Regions from separate parts of the Salinarimonas sp. genome, predicted to be linked through region 1. Evidence: predicted binding sites of a transcription regulator. Region 1 holds the regulator's gene; each other region holds the start of a gene.
The links. The regulator LexA, encoded in region 1, represses DNA repair genes until DNA is damaged. The targets are predictions, from matches to a motif close to TGTTCNNNNTGTGTTCNG.
Positions count from the first base shown of each region.

Region 1 (4,372 bases):
GAACCTCGTCGCGCTGGCCGCCCTGGTGGAGGCTGCCGGCGGCGCGGCGCTGCCGCTCGGCATCGCGCGCGACACGAAGCCGGCGATCGGCGAGAAGCTCGCGGCCGCCCGCGCCGCCGGTGCGGACATCCTGGTGACGCTCGGCGGCGCCTCGGTCGGCGCGCACGACCTCGTGCAGGAGACCCTGCGCGAGGCGGGCATGGATCTCGGCTTCTGGAAGATCGCCATGCGCCCGGGCAAGCCGCTGATGCACGGCACGCTCGACGGCACGCTGTTCCTCGGGCTGCCGGGGAACCCGGTCTCGTCGATGGTCTGCGGGCTCCTGTTCCTGCGCCCGGCGATCCGCGCCCTGCTCGGCGACCCCGCGGCCGGGCGCCTGCCGAGCGAATCGGCCGTGCTGGGGAGCGCGATCGGCGAGAACGACGGCCGCGAGGATTACGTGCGCGCCGCCCTCGCCCCGCGGCCCGGCGCGCTGCCGGAGGCGACGCCCTTTCCCGTTCAGGATTCGTCGATGCTCGGCGTGCTCGCCCGGGCCGAGGCGCTCATCGTCCGGCCGGTGCGGGACCCCGCGCGGGAGGTCGGCGAGGTCGTGGAGATCGTGCGGCTCGCCGGAATGATGTGAGCGAAGGGCCGGGCGTTCATCCTGGCGCGACGACTCGCCGCTGCGGGGGTTGCGGAACGCATGGGGAACGGGTATAAGTTCCGCGTTTGTTTTCCGGGAGATCGTATCGGCGATTCGGCCGGCGGTCGCGGAAGGCTCCAAGAGGCTCCAAGACGGGGTGCCCATGCTCACGCGCAAACAGCACGAACTGCTTCGCTTCATCCACGAGCGGGTGCGGGAGACCGGCGTCCCGCCCTCTTTCGACGAGATGAAGGACGCACTCGATCTCAAGTCCAAGTCCGGCATTCACCGGCTGATCACCGCGCTCGAGGAGCGGGGCTTCATCCGCCGCCTGCCGAACCGCGCCCGCGCGCTCGAGGTGGTGCGCCTGCCCGAAGGGCTCGGCGTCTCCGCGCCGCGTGGCCGCTTCAATCCCTCCGTCGTCGAGGGCGGGCTCGCGGCGAAGCCGAAGGCCGCGCCGCCGCCGGTTCTCTCCGACGAGGAGCGCGGCGTGCAGATCCCGGTCATGGGCCGCATCGCAGCCGGCGTGCCGATCTCGGCGATCCAGTCGCAGAGCCATTCGATCACGGTCTCGCCGGACATGATCGCCTCGGGCGAGCATTTCGCGCTGGAGGTACGCGGCGATTCGATGATCGAGGCCGGCATCCTGGACGGCGACATCGTCGTCGTCCGCCGCCAGGACGTCGCCAATACGGGGGACATCATCGTCGCCCTGATCGACGACGAGGAGGCGACCCTCAAGCGCTTCCGCCGCCGCGGCTCCTCCATCGCGCTCGAGGCGGCGAACCCCGCCTACGAGACGCGGGTGCTGGGCCCCGACCGCGTGAAGATCCAGGGCAAGCTGGTGAGCCTGTTCCGGCGGTACTGAGCGACGCGTAGACGGGGCGCTGTCGCCATCTCCCCGCAGGGGAGGTGGGCCGCGGCGCAGCCGCGGACCGGAGGGGATGCGCCAGTCGATCTGCAAACGCCCGCGCAATCGCGCCGAAACACGCCTTTCTCAACGAGGCGATCTGCGCGTAGAGACCTGCGCGCGACGGCGAACGAGACGGGCGAGGACACAGATGGCATTCGAGGGAACGACGAGCGCGAACGGGATCTGGCATGCGCGGGGCGGGGAGGGCGAGGAGCTCGTCGTGCTCCTCCACGGGCTCGCCGCCAACGCGGCGGTTTTCGCCGGACTCGCGCCCCTCGCCGCGGCGAGCGGGCGGCGCTGGCTCGCGCCGGACTTCCGCGGCCACGGGCGCTCCGTCATGCACGGCCCCTACGGATACGGCGTCCACGCGGCCGACATCGCCCTTCTTCTCGACGGTGAGAACCCGGAAAAGACGATCGTTCTCGGCCATTCCTTCGGCGGGGTGATCGGCGCGCTCCTCGGCTCCGGCCTCTACGGCCCGCCGCCCGCGCGCGTCGTCGGGCTGGGCGTCAAGCTCGACTGGTCGGCCGACGAGGAGGACGGCGCACGCAGGCTCGCCGCCAAGCCGCCGAAGCTCTTCGCCGCGCGCGGCGAGGCCACGGAGCACGCCCTCAAGATCGCCGGCCTCGCCGGTCTCGTCGACCCCGGCTCCGAGACCGCCGCCCACGGCGTCCTCGAGCGCGAGGGCGGCTTCGCGGCGGCCTTCGACCCGGCCGCCTTCGGGGCGGTCGGCCCCTCGATCGATGCGCTCATGCGCGGCTGCCGCGCGCCGCTGGCGCTCGCCGCCGGCGAGCGGGATCCGATGGTCTCGCGCGAGGCGATGACGCGCACCGATCCGGGCGCGGTCGTCCTGCCCGATCTCGGCCACAACGCCCATGTCGAGGCGCCGGACGTCGTGATGCGGCTGCTCTGAGCGGCTGCGGCCCTTCGACTCGGGCCTGTGGACCGGGGGGCTCGCGGCCTTGCCGCGACCGTCCCGCCATGGAACAACCGGGAGCGAGGCGCGCCGCCTGGAGTGCGCCCGGTCCCCGCTCCCGCCAAGGCCGATGCTCGATCTCGCCGCGCGCGTTCCCGTGCCTCCCGAACCCGAGACGCCCCGCGCCGTGCTCGACGTCGCTCGCTCGCTCACCGGCCGTCCCTGGCGCGAGCGGCTCGAGTCCCGCACGGTCCTCGTGGCGCAGGCCATCGCCCAGGCCCACGGCCTGCCCGACACGCTCGCCCGCGTCCTCGCCGGGCGGGAGGTGACGCTCGAGGCCGCGCCGGGCTTCCTCGCCCCGAAGCTGCGCGACCTGATGCCGGACCCGAGCGCCCTCCTCGACATGGACGCCGCCGCGGAACGCCTCTCCCGCGCCGTCGTCCGCGGGGAGCGCGTCGCGATCTTCGGAGACTACGACGTCGACGGCGCCTGCTCGGCGGCCCTGCTCGCGGGCTTCCTCGAGCGCGTCGGCGTGACCACGCGCATCCACATCCCCGACCGCATCACCGAGGGCTACGGTCCCAACGTCGAGGCGATCCGCACCCTCGCCGCCGAGGGCGCGACCCTGCTCGTCGCGGTGGATTGCGGCACGGCGAGCCACGAGCCCTTCGCCGAGGCGGCGCGCCTCGGCCTCGACGTCGTCGTCCTCGACCATCACCAGGCCCCGGAGACGCTGCCCGCCGTCGCGGCTCTGGTGAACCCGAACCGGCAGGACGACCTCTCCGGCCTCGGCCACCTGTGCGCCGCTGGCGTCGTCTTCCTCACCCTCGTCGCCCTCGCCCGCGTGCTGCGCGCCGCGCCCGGCGTCGCGCAGCCCCTGCCGAACCTGCTCGACGATCTCGACCTCGTGGCGCTCGCCACCATCGCCGACGTCGTCCCGCTCACGGGCCTCAACCGCGCCTTCGTGCGCCAGGGCCTCGTCGTCATGCGCGGGCGCGGGCGCCCGGGACTGGCGGCCCTGTTCGACGCCGCCGGGCTCACCGCGGCGCCGGAGGCGTGGCATCTCGGCTACCTGATCGGCCCACGCATCAACGCCGGCGGACGCATCGGCGACGCCTCGCTCGGCGCGCGGCTCCTCGGCTGCGCCGACCCGCTCGCCGCCGCGCGCATGGCCGAGGCGCTAGACCGCCTCAACCGCGAGCGCCAGGCCATCGAGGCGGCGGCGCTCGAGGAGGCGACGGCCCAGGCCGAGCGCCTGCTCGGGGATGCTCCGGACGCGCCCGTCCTCCTCGCCGCGGGGCCGGACTGGCATCCCGGCATCGTCGGCCTCGTCGCGGCGCGGCTGAAGGAGCGCTTCCGCCGCCCGGCCTTCGCCTTCGCGGCGGCGACGCCGGAGGGGCTCGCCACCGGCTCCGGCCGCTCGGTGCCGGGCGCCGATATCGGCCGCGCCGTGCGCGCGGCGGTGGAGGCCGGCCTCGCCGTCAAGGGCGGCGGCCACGCCATGGCGGCGGGGGCCACCGTCCCGGCGGACGGGCTCTCCGCCTTCGCCGCCTTCGTCGCCGAGCGCCTCGCCGATCCGGTGGCGCAGGCGCTCGCCGCGGACGCGCTCCTCGTCGATGCCCGCCTCACCGCCGGCGGCGCGACGCCCGAGCTGTTCGCGGCGCTCCAGGACGCCGGCCCCTTCGGGTCCGGCTGCCCCGAGCCGGTCTTCGCCTTCGCCGCCCACCGGGTGGCGCGGGCCATGATCGTCGGCTCCGGCCACGTCAAGGCGACCTTCACCGCCGGCGACGGCCGCAGCCTCGACGCCATCGCCTTCCGCTGCGCCGAGGAGCCGCTCGGCCGCGCGCTGCTGGAGGCGCAAGGCCGCCCGCTCCATCTCGCCGCGGCGCTGACGAAGAACGCCTGGGGCGGGCGCGAGCGC
Region 1 covers NZ_CP157794.1:843,257-847,628, forward strand. Annotated here, with positions in the region: gene glp (gephyrin-like molybdotransferase Glp) at 1-622, shown strand, start outside; gene lexA (transcriptional repressor LexA) at 786-1,490, shown strand; gene ABL310_RS03905 (alpha/beta fold hydrolase) at 1,684-2,448, shown strand; gene recJ (single-stranded-DNA-specific exonuclease RecJ) at 2,582-4,372, shown strand, end outside.

Region 2 (4,372 bases), 1.4 Mb from region 1:
GCGACGTCGGGATTGTCCTTCAGGAAGGTCTTGGCGTTCTCCCGGCCCTGACCGAGCCGCTGGCTGTCGTAGGAGAACCAGGCGCCGGACTTCTCGACGATGCCGCCCTTCACCCCGAGATCGAGCAGCTCGCCGACCTTGGAGATCCCCTCGCCGTACATGATGTCGAACTCGACCTGCTTGAACGGCGGGGCGACCTTGTTCTTGACGACCTTGACGCGCACCTGGTTGCCGATCGCCTCGTCGCGGTCCTTGAGCGTCGAGGTGCGGCGGATGTCGAGGCGCACCGAGGCGTAGAACTTGAGCGCGTTGCCGCCCGTCGTGGTCTCGGGCGAGCCGTACATGACGCCGATCTTCATGCGGATCTGGTTGATGAAGATCACCATGGTCTTCGAGCGCGAGATCGAGCCCGTGAGCTTGCGCAGGGCCTGCGACATCAGGCGCGCCTGCAGCCCCGGCTGCACCTCGCCCATCTCGCCCTCGATCTCCGCGCGCGGCGTGAGCGCCGCCACCGAATCGACCACGAGCACGTCCACCGCGCCGGAGCGCACCAGCGTGTCGGTGATCTCGAGCGCCTGCTCGCCGGTGTCCGGCTGGGAGATCAGCAGGTCGTCGAGATTGACGCCGAGCTTCCTCGCATAGACCGGATCGAGCGCGTGCTCGGCGTCGACGAAGGCGCACACGCCGCCCTTCTTCTGCGCCTCGGCGATCGTGTGGAGCGCGAGCGTCGTCTTGCCCGAGGATTCGGGCCCGTAGATCTCGACGATCCGCCCGCGCGGCAGGCCGCCGACGCCGAGCGCGACGTCGAGCCCGAGCGAGCCCGTGGAGACGGTCTCGATCTCGACGGGCTGCTGGTTCTTGCCCATCCGCATGATCGAGCCCTTGCCGAAGGCGCGCTCGATCTGGGAGAGCGCCGCGTCGAGCGCCTTCGTCTTGTCCTTGTCCATGGAGGAACCTTCCACCAGCCTCAGCGAGGTCTGAGCCATATCGCGAATCCCTTATTGCACGGGGTGGAGACGAATCTCAACGCGGCGTCGACACCACCAAAGTACCCGATTTGTTCCCCCATGCAAGCACTAAAACGAAATGAGAACGAGAAAGGCCCGTTCATGCGCGGGCGCGCTCCGCGCCGGCGCGAGGCCGGGCCCGCGCGCGCGTTTCGGGCTCGCCGCTTGCGCACAGGCAAGGTCCGGGAGGGCGGGGCGCGACGCGGTCCCGCGCGTCTCGCCGCCTCCCGCATCCACAGGAAAGGCGTCCGCCGCGACGCTTGCGCGCAGGCCGCCGCCGGGAGCCCGCCGGCCGCCCGTCAGCGCGCCATCGTCTCCTTCACCGTCTCGACCAGCTGCTTCAAGGTGAAGGGCTTGGGCAGGAAGGCGAAGTCCTCGCCCTCGGGCAGGTTCTTCTTGAAGGCGTCCTCGGCGTAGCCGGAGACGAACACGACCTTGAGGTCGGGACGGGTCTTGCGCAATTCGCGCAGGAGCGAGGGCCCGTCCATCTCGGGCATCACCACGTCGGAGACGACGAGGTCGACCGGCGTCTCCGCCTCCTCGATCACCTCGAGCGCCTCGACGCCCGAGGCCGCCTCGAGCACGGTGTAGCCGCGGGCGGTGAGGGCGCGGGCGTTGACGGCCCGCACGGGGTCCTCGTCCTCGACGAGGAGGACGACGCCCTGGCCCGTGAGGTCGGCGGCGGGGCGCTTGTAGACGTCCAGGCGCTCGGCGGCGACCTCGGCGGAGGTCTGCACGTGGCGCGGCAGGTAGACCTTGAAGGACGCGCCCTCCCCCGGCTTCGAATCGACGTAGACGAAGCCGTTCGACTGCTTGACGATGCCGAACACGGTCGAGAGGCCGAGCCCGGTGCCCTTGCCGATCTCCTTGGTGGTGAAGAAGGGCTCGAAGATCTTGTCGATCACCGCGGGCGGGATGCCGGTGCCGGTGTCGGCGACCTCGATGAGCACGTAGTCCGCCGCCGGCATGCCTCGGCGCTCGAGCCGGCCGGCCTCCTCGGCGGCGACGTTGGCCGTGCGGATGGTGAGCCGGCCGCCGTCGGGCATGGCGTCGCGGGCGTTGACGGCGAGGTTGATGACCACCTGCTCGAGCTGGTGCACGTCCGCCTTGATCGGCCACAGGTCGCGCCCGTGGCGCAGGTCGAGCTCCACGCGCTCGCCCAAGAGGCGCTTGAGCAGCATCGTCAGGTCGGACATGGTCTCGCCGAGATCGAGCACCTCCGGCCGCAGCGTCTGGCGCCGCGAGAAGGCGAGCAGCTGCCGCACCAGGCTCGCGGCCCGGTTCGCGTTCTGCTTGATCTGCATGATGTCCTGGAAGGCGGGATCGGTCGGCCGATGGTTCGCCAGAAGCAGGTCCGAGTAGCCGATGATGGCCTGGAGCACGTTGTTGAAGTCGTGCGCGACGCCGCCGGCGAGCTGGCCCACGGCCTGCATCTTCTGCGCCTGGGCGAACTGCGTCTCGAGCTGGCGCTGCTCGGTGGTCTCGAGCGCGTAGACGATCGCCGCCTCGCCCTCCCCGTCGCTCTCGCTCACGGGGCTCGTCCAGATCCGGGCGGACCGCTCGCTCGGACCGGCGACCGTGATCTCCACGGGCTCGGCCGCGCGGGATTCGCCGGCCGCGTCGAGAGCGCCGGCGAGCGCCTCGCGGTCGCGCTCGAGCACGCGGTCGAGCAGGCTCGGCTCCTCGCCCCCGGGCTCGGCGCGGGGCATCGTCCCGAACAGCCGCACGAAGGGGGCGTTGGCGCGCAGGATGCGCCCGTCGCGCCCGAGCGTCGCGATCGCGATGGGGGTATTGTTGAAGAAGCGCGCGAAGCGCACCTCCGCCGCCCGCTGGGCGTCGGCCGAGCTCTCCTCGCCGGCGGAGCGGTTCAGCACGAGGGTGCGGGAGGCGCCGCGCTCGCCGTCCATGCCGAAGGCGACCCGGTGGTAGAGGCGCGCCGGCAGCGCCTGCCCGCCGCGCCGCAGCATGTCGATGTCGAAGCTCTCGGTGCGCACCTCGCCCGGCGCGCCGTCGACGGACGCGAGCAGCGTCGCCACGTCGCCGGGCACCATGTCGTCGAGCGCGAGGCCGCCGGAGCCGACCTTGGCGAGGTCGTGATCGAGCCAGGCGGCGAGCGTCGCGTTCATGTAGGCGACGGAGCCGTCGGGCTCGACGGAGAAGAAGCCGGCGGGCGCGTGATCCAGGTAGTCGATGGCGTGCTGGAGCTCCTGGAAGACGTTCTCGTGGCGCTCGCGCTCGTGCGTCACGTCGGCGATGGACCAGAGCACGGCGGGCTTGCCGCCGGGACGCGGCAGCGGGCGCACGCGCACGCGGTACCAGCCGTAATCGGCGCGCCCGCCGAGCGCCGGCGAGAGGCGGATCTCCTCGGCGAGCGCCCGCTCCTCGCGGGCGGCCTGGGCGAGCCGGTAGATCGCCTCGGACACTTCCGGCGCGCCGACGAAGAGCCGCTCGACGGTGCGCACGTCCGAGAGGTCCCCCGCGCCCGCGAACGAGAGATAGGCCTCGTTGGCGTAGGCGATGCGCCCGTCGGCCTCCACGGCGACGAGGCCCTCCGAGGAGGTGTCCGCCATGGCCTTGGTCAGGTCGTTGCGCGCGCCCTGCCCCGCGAAGTGCAGCGCGCCGATGGCGTAGGCGGTGACGAAGAACACGCCGGCCATGGCGAGCAGCGCGAGCAGCGCCGTGATCAGCGGCTGGGCCTGCTCGCTCGTGAAGAAGGAGAGGCCGAAGAACGCCGCCGGCAGGACGAGCGCGAGCGCGACCAGGAGCCAGATGCTCCCCGGCCTGTCGGTGCGCTCCACCGCGCGGAGGGGCTTGTCGCTCGTCTGAGCCATGGCAGTCATCGCCTGTCAACTCTCTCGCTTATGCCCGACGGCGCTTGAGCCGCAAGACGTAACCGATCACTTCCGCCACGGCGGCGTAATGTTCCACGGGGATTTCACGGTCGATCTCCACGGTCGCGTGGAGGGCGCGGGCCAGCGGCGGGTTCTCGACGATGGGAACGTCGTGCTCGCGCGCCTTCTCGCGAATCTTGAGGGCGAGGGCGTCGACGCCCTTCGCCACGCAGACGGGCGCCGGCATGCCGCGCTCGTATCTCAGCGCGACCGCGTAGTGCGTCGGGTTGGTGACGATCACCGTCGCCTCCGGCACGGCGGCCATCATCCGTCGGCGGGCGCGCTCGATGCGGATCTGGCGGACCTTCGCCTTCACCTCCGGCGAGCCTTCGGTCTGCTTGAACTCCTCCTTGATCTCCCGCCGCGTCATGCGCTGGCGCTTGAGCCAGGAGAAGCGCTGGTAGAGCGCGTCGCCGATCGCGACGAAGAAGAACAGCGCCAGGACGCCGCCCAGCAGCTTCACCGAGAGGTCCT
Region 2 covers NZ_CP157794.1:2,248,116-2,252,487, reverse strand. Annotated here, with positions in the region: gene recA (recombinase RecA) at 1-986, opposite strand, end outside; gene cckA (cell cycle histidine kinase CckA) at 1,307-3,838, opposite strand; gene flhB (flagellar biosynthesis protein FlhB) at 3,867-4,372, opposite strand, start outside.
Region 2: a site for LexA is predicted at 1,048-1,065, ahead of recA (recombinase RecA). Genes of this name have one in related genera too.

Region 3 (4,372 bases), 2.2 Mb from region 1:
CCAGAGGCTTGCCCTGCTCGAGCGTCATCAGCAGCGCGAGGTCCTCCGCGGCGGCGAGGATCGCGGCGTGCCAGGCGCGAAGACGCTCGGCGCGCTCCTGCGGCAGGAGCGCCGCCCAGCCGGCCTGCGCGCGCGCGGCCGCGTCGACGGCGCGCGCGGTCTCGTGCGCATCGAGGGCCGTCACCCAGCCGAGCCCGGCGCCGCTCGCCGGATCGGTGACGGCGAAACCGGCGCCGGCCTCCCCCGCGACCCAGCGGCCGTCGACATAGGAGAGCTCGCGCAGGAGCCGCTTGTCGGCGAGACGCGCGAGCGCGGGATGGCGATCGGGGCGCGAGACGTGCGCGGTCATGGGCGGGCCTCCAGCGAAACGACGTTGCGGAAGGCTACGCCGCGCGCGCGGAGAGGGAGGCCTTTTTCCGCGGCGACGGCGGAGACTTGGTCCGTCCGAGGCGCGGGCGGGAGAGATTCTCTCCGGGCGCCCGGCGCGGCGGGCGGGCCGCGCCCGGGCTCTGCCGACAGGAACCAGCGGCGTCACCCGCTCGTCCTCCTCCCTCGCGGAGCGTGCTCGGTCAACGCGATGGCGGGCCTCAGATGTCGAGATCGATCGTCTCGGCGAAGGCGGCGCGCTCGGAGATGAAGGCGAAGCGCGCTTCCGGCTTGTTGCCCATCAGCCGCTCGATGGCGTCCGACGTCGCCTCGCGGTCGTCGGCGACGATGGCGACGCGCAGGAGCCGGCGCTTGTCCGGATGCATCGTCGTCTCCTTGAGCTGCGCCGGCATCATCTCGCCCAGGCCCTTGAAGCGGCTCACCTCCACCTTGGCGTTGGCCTTGAACGCGCTCTTCGTCAGCCGCTCGCGCTCGGCCTCGTCGGCGGCGTAGACCGACTTCGCGCCGTGGGTGAGCTTGTAGAGCGGCGGGACCGCCAGATAGAGATGGCCGTTGTCGATCAGCCGCGGCATCTGCCGGTAGAAGAAGGTGATCAGCAGCGAGGCGATGTGGGCGCCGTCGACGTCGGCGTCCGTCATGATGACGACCTTCTCGTAGCGCAGGTCGTCGTCGCGATAATTCGCCCCGGTGCCGCAGCCTAGCGCCTGGATCAGGTCGGCGAGCTGCTGGTTCGCCGCGAGCTTGTCGCGCCCGGCGGAAGCCACGTTGAGGATCTTGCCGCGCAGCGGCAGCACCGCCTGGGTCTGCCGGTCGCGGGCCTGCTTGGCCGAGCCGCCGGCCGAATCGCCCTCGACGATGAAGAGCTCCGAGCCCGCCGCCCCCGCCCGGGTGCAGTCGGCGAGCTTGCCCGGAAGCCGCAGCTTGCGCGTCGCGGACTTGCGGGCGACCTCCTTCTCCTGGCGCCGCCGCAGCCTCTCCTCGGCGCGGTCGACGACCCAGTCGAGGAGCTTGCCGGCCTGCGCGGGAGAGGCGGCGAGCCAATGGTCGAAGGCGTCGCGCACCGCGCTCTCGACGATGCGCGAGGCCTCGAGCGTCGCGAGCTTGTCCTTGGTCTGCCCCTGGAACTCGGGCTCGCGGATGAAGACCGAGAGCATGGCGGCGCAGGTGACCATGACGTCGTCCGCCGTCACCGCGCTCATGCGCTTCGTCTGGTTGACGCGCTCGGCGTGCTCGCGCAGGCCCCGCAGCAGCGCGATGCGCAACCCGGACTCGTGCGTGCCGCCCTCCGGCGTCGGGATCGTGTTGCAATAGGAGGAGGAGAAGCCGTCCTCGCCGGTGGCGAGCCAGGCCACCGCCCATTCGAGCGAGCCGTGGCCGCCGGGTCTCGAGACCTTTCCGGCGAAAATCTGGTCGACGACCAGGTCCTTGCCCTCGATCTCGGCCTGAAGATAGTCCCTCAAGCCGTTGGGAAACTTGAACGTCGCCTCCTCGGTGAAGCCTTCCCCCGGCACCACCAGCGAGGCGTCGCAACGCCAGCGGATCTCGACGCCGCCGAAGAGGTAGGACTTGGAGCGCGCCATCTTGAACAGGCGCAGCGGCGAGAACTTCACCTGCGGGCCGAAGATCTCCGGGTCCGGCTTGAAGCGCACTCGCGTTCCGCGGCGGTTGTGCACCCGGCCGACCGTCTCCAGCGGGCCGAGCGGCAGGCCGCGGGAATAGACCTGGCGGTAGAGCGTCTGCCCGCGGGCGACCTCGACCTCGAGCCGCTCGGAGAGCGCGTTGACCACCGAGACGCCGACCCCGTGCAGGCCGCCGGAGGTCTCGTAGACCTTCGAATCGAACTTGCCGCCCGCATGCAGCGTGGTGAGGATCACCTCGAGCGCGGACTTGCCGGGGAACTTGGGGTGCGGGTCCACCGGGATGCCGCGGCCGTTGTCGGTGACGGTGAGGAAGCCGTCGGCGCCGAGCTCCACCTCGATGAAGCTCGCATGGCCCGCCACGGCCTCGTCCATGGAGTTGTCGATCACCTCGGCGAAGAGATGGTGGAGCGCCTTCTCGTCGGTGCCGCCGATATACATGCCGGGGCGCCGGCGCACGGGCTCGAGCCCCTCCAGCACCTCGATGGCGGAGGCGTCGTAGCCGGCCTCCCCGATCGCGCCGGTCGCCTTCTCCGCCGCGCGCGCGCCGCGCTTGGCCGGCGCCTGCTGCTGCGCCTCCAGCTTGCGCGCCGCACCGCCTTCGAAGAGATCGTCCCCGTTCGCCATGCCCACTCCGTCCCGACCGACCCGAATCGCACCCCGCCCGCAAACGGGACGCCACCCGCCTCTATACGAGAACAAATCACAAACCGCAAAAGCCGAATGCGCGCCGGGCGCTCTCGCCACGGGTTCTCCACAGATAGGGCGGGAACGCCGGGATCGCATCCGGCGTTCGGGCTGCGCTTCCACATGGAGGAAGCGTGATTGGGAGTATCCCCCGATGAAGCGTCATTCGTTCACCACCGCCTGCGCGCTCTCCGCGCTCCTCCTCGCGGGGCCCGCGCTGGCGCAGTCCGGCACGTCCGGCGCGTCCGACCAGCCGTCCTCCGCGACGGAGACGATGCAGGTGATGCCGCCGGCTCCCGAGGGGAGCACGACCGGCCAGGCGCAGACCGGCGAGCCGGCCGGCGAGCCGCAGCCGATCCAGGCCGAGACCGACACCACGTCCGAGCCGGTCGAGGTCCAGGTCGAGACCGTCGAGGCCGACACGCAACCCATGGGCGGCGACGTCGAGCTCCAGGGAGGCTTCATCGCCCGCCAGGGCCAGAACCACCTCATGGCCTCCGAGCTGATGGACGCCGAGGTGCGCACCGCCGGCGACGAGGATCTCGGCTCGGTGGAGGACATGCTCGTCACCGCCGACGGGCGGATCCTCGGCGTCGTCGTGGGGGTCGGCGGCTTTCTCGGCATCGGCGAGAAGCGCGTCGCGATCCCCAGCGAGGCGATCGAGGTGATCTTCGAGGGCGAGGCCGAGGCGACCGAGGAAGCCGGCGCGACGCAGCCGCCCGCCGCGCAGACCGGCCGGGGCCTCGCCATGACCGGCGGGACCGACATCCGGCACATCCTCGTCGACTATACACGCGAGGAGCTCCAGCAGGCCCCGGACTTCGCCCGCCTCGACCAGCAGGGCCGGGCCGAGGGTCAGGCGGAGACCGAAGCCGAGGTCGAGACCCCGACGCAGCCCGTCGAGGCCACCGGCGCCACGCCGCCGCCTGCCGAGGACGACACGGCCCCCGCCCAGCCGCAGTGACGCTCGGGAGAGGAAGGGGCGCGGTCGCGAGGAGGCATCCCCTCGTGCACCGCGCCTTCCCCTCGCCGGCGGCGGATCGGGCCGTCGCCCCTCCTCATCTGAGCGTCCACAGGAGCGCCAGACCACCGGCATAGGCTGCGAGCACCGCCCAGCTGTCCACACCGAGCCGGGCGAGCTTGCGGTCCGCGCGCTCGATGAGGCCGGCGGCGTAGATCAGCGTCAGGACCGCGCCGAGCAGCGCCGCGACGACGGAGAAGGCGCCGACCTCGGCCAGGGCCGGACCCTCGCGATAGGCGAGATCGACCACGAAGACGAGGCCGACATCGAAGATGTTGGTGCCGAAGATGTCGCCCATGGCCATGCGGTAGCGACCGCGCCGCACGGCCCCGTACAGGGTCGAGACCTCCGGCAGGGACGTTGCGAGGGAGACGAGGACGAGGCCGACATAGGCCTCGCCGATCCCGGTCTGCTCGGCGAGGACGTCGCCCGCGCGTGCGAGCAGATAGCCCGCGACGACGAGGATCGGCGCGAGCAGTCCCACCATTGCGACGGGCGCGGGAAGGCCGTGCGTGCCCTTGCGCCGGGCGCGCCGACCGCCGTCGGCGGGCAGCTCGCGCCCGTGGCTGCGCGAGACGATCACCAAGAAGACGATCCCCGCCGCGAAGGTCGCCGCGCTCCAGGCGCCGACGCCCATCAC
Region 3 covers NZ_CP157794.1:3,009,665-3,014,036, forward strand. Annotated here, with positions in the region: gene ABL310_RS13960 (NAD-dependent succinate-semialdehyde dehydrogenase) at 1-349, opposite strand, end outside; gene parE (DNA topoisomerase IV subunit B) at 588-2,651, opposite strand; gene ABL310_RS13970 (PRC-barrel domain-containing protein) at 2,866-3,675, shown strand; gene ABL310_RS13975 (sodium:calcium antiporter) at 3,770-4,372, opposite strand, start outside.
Region 3: a site for LexA is predicted at 2,719-2,736, ahead of parE (DNA topoisomerase IV subunit B). Genes of this name have one in related genera too.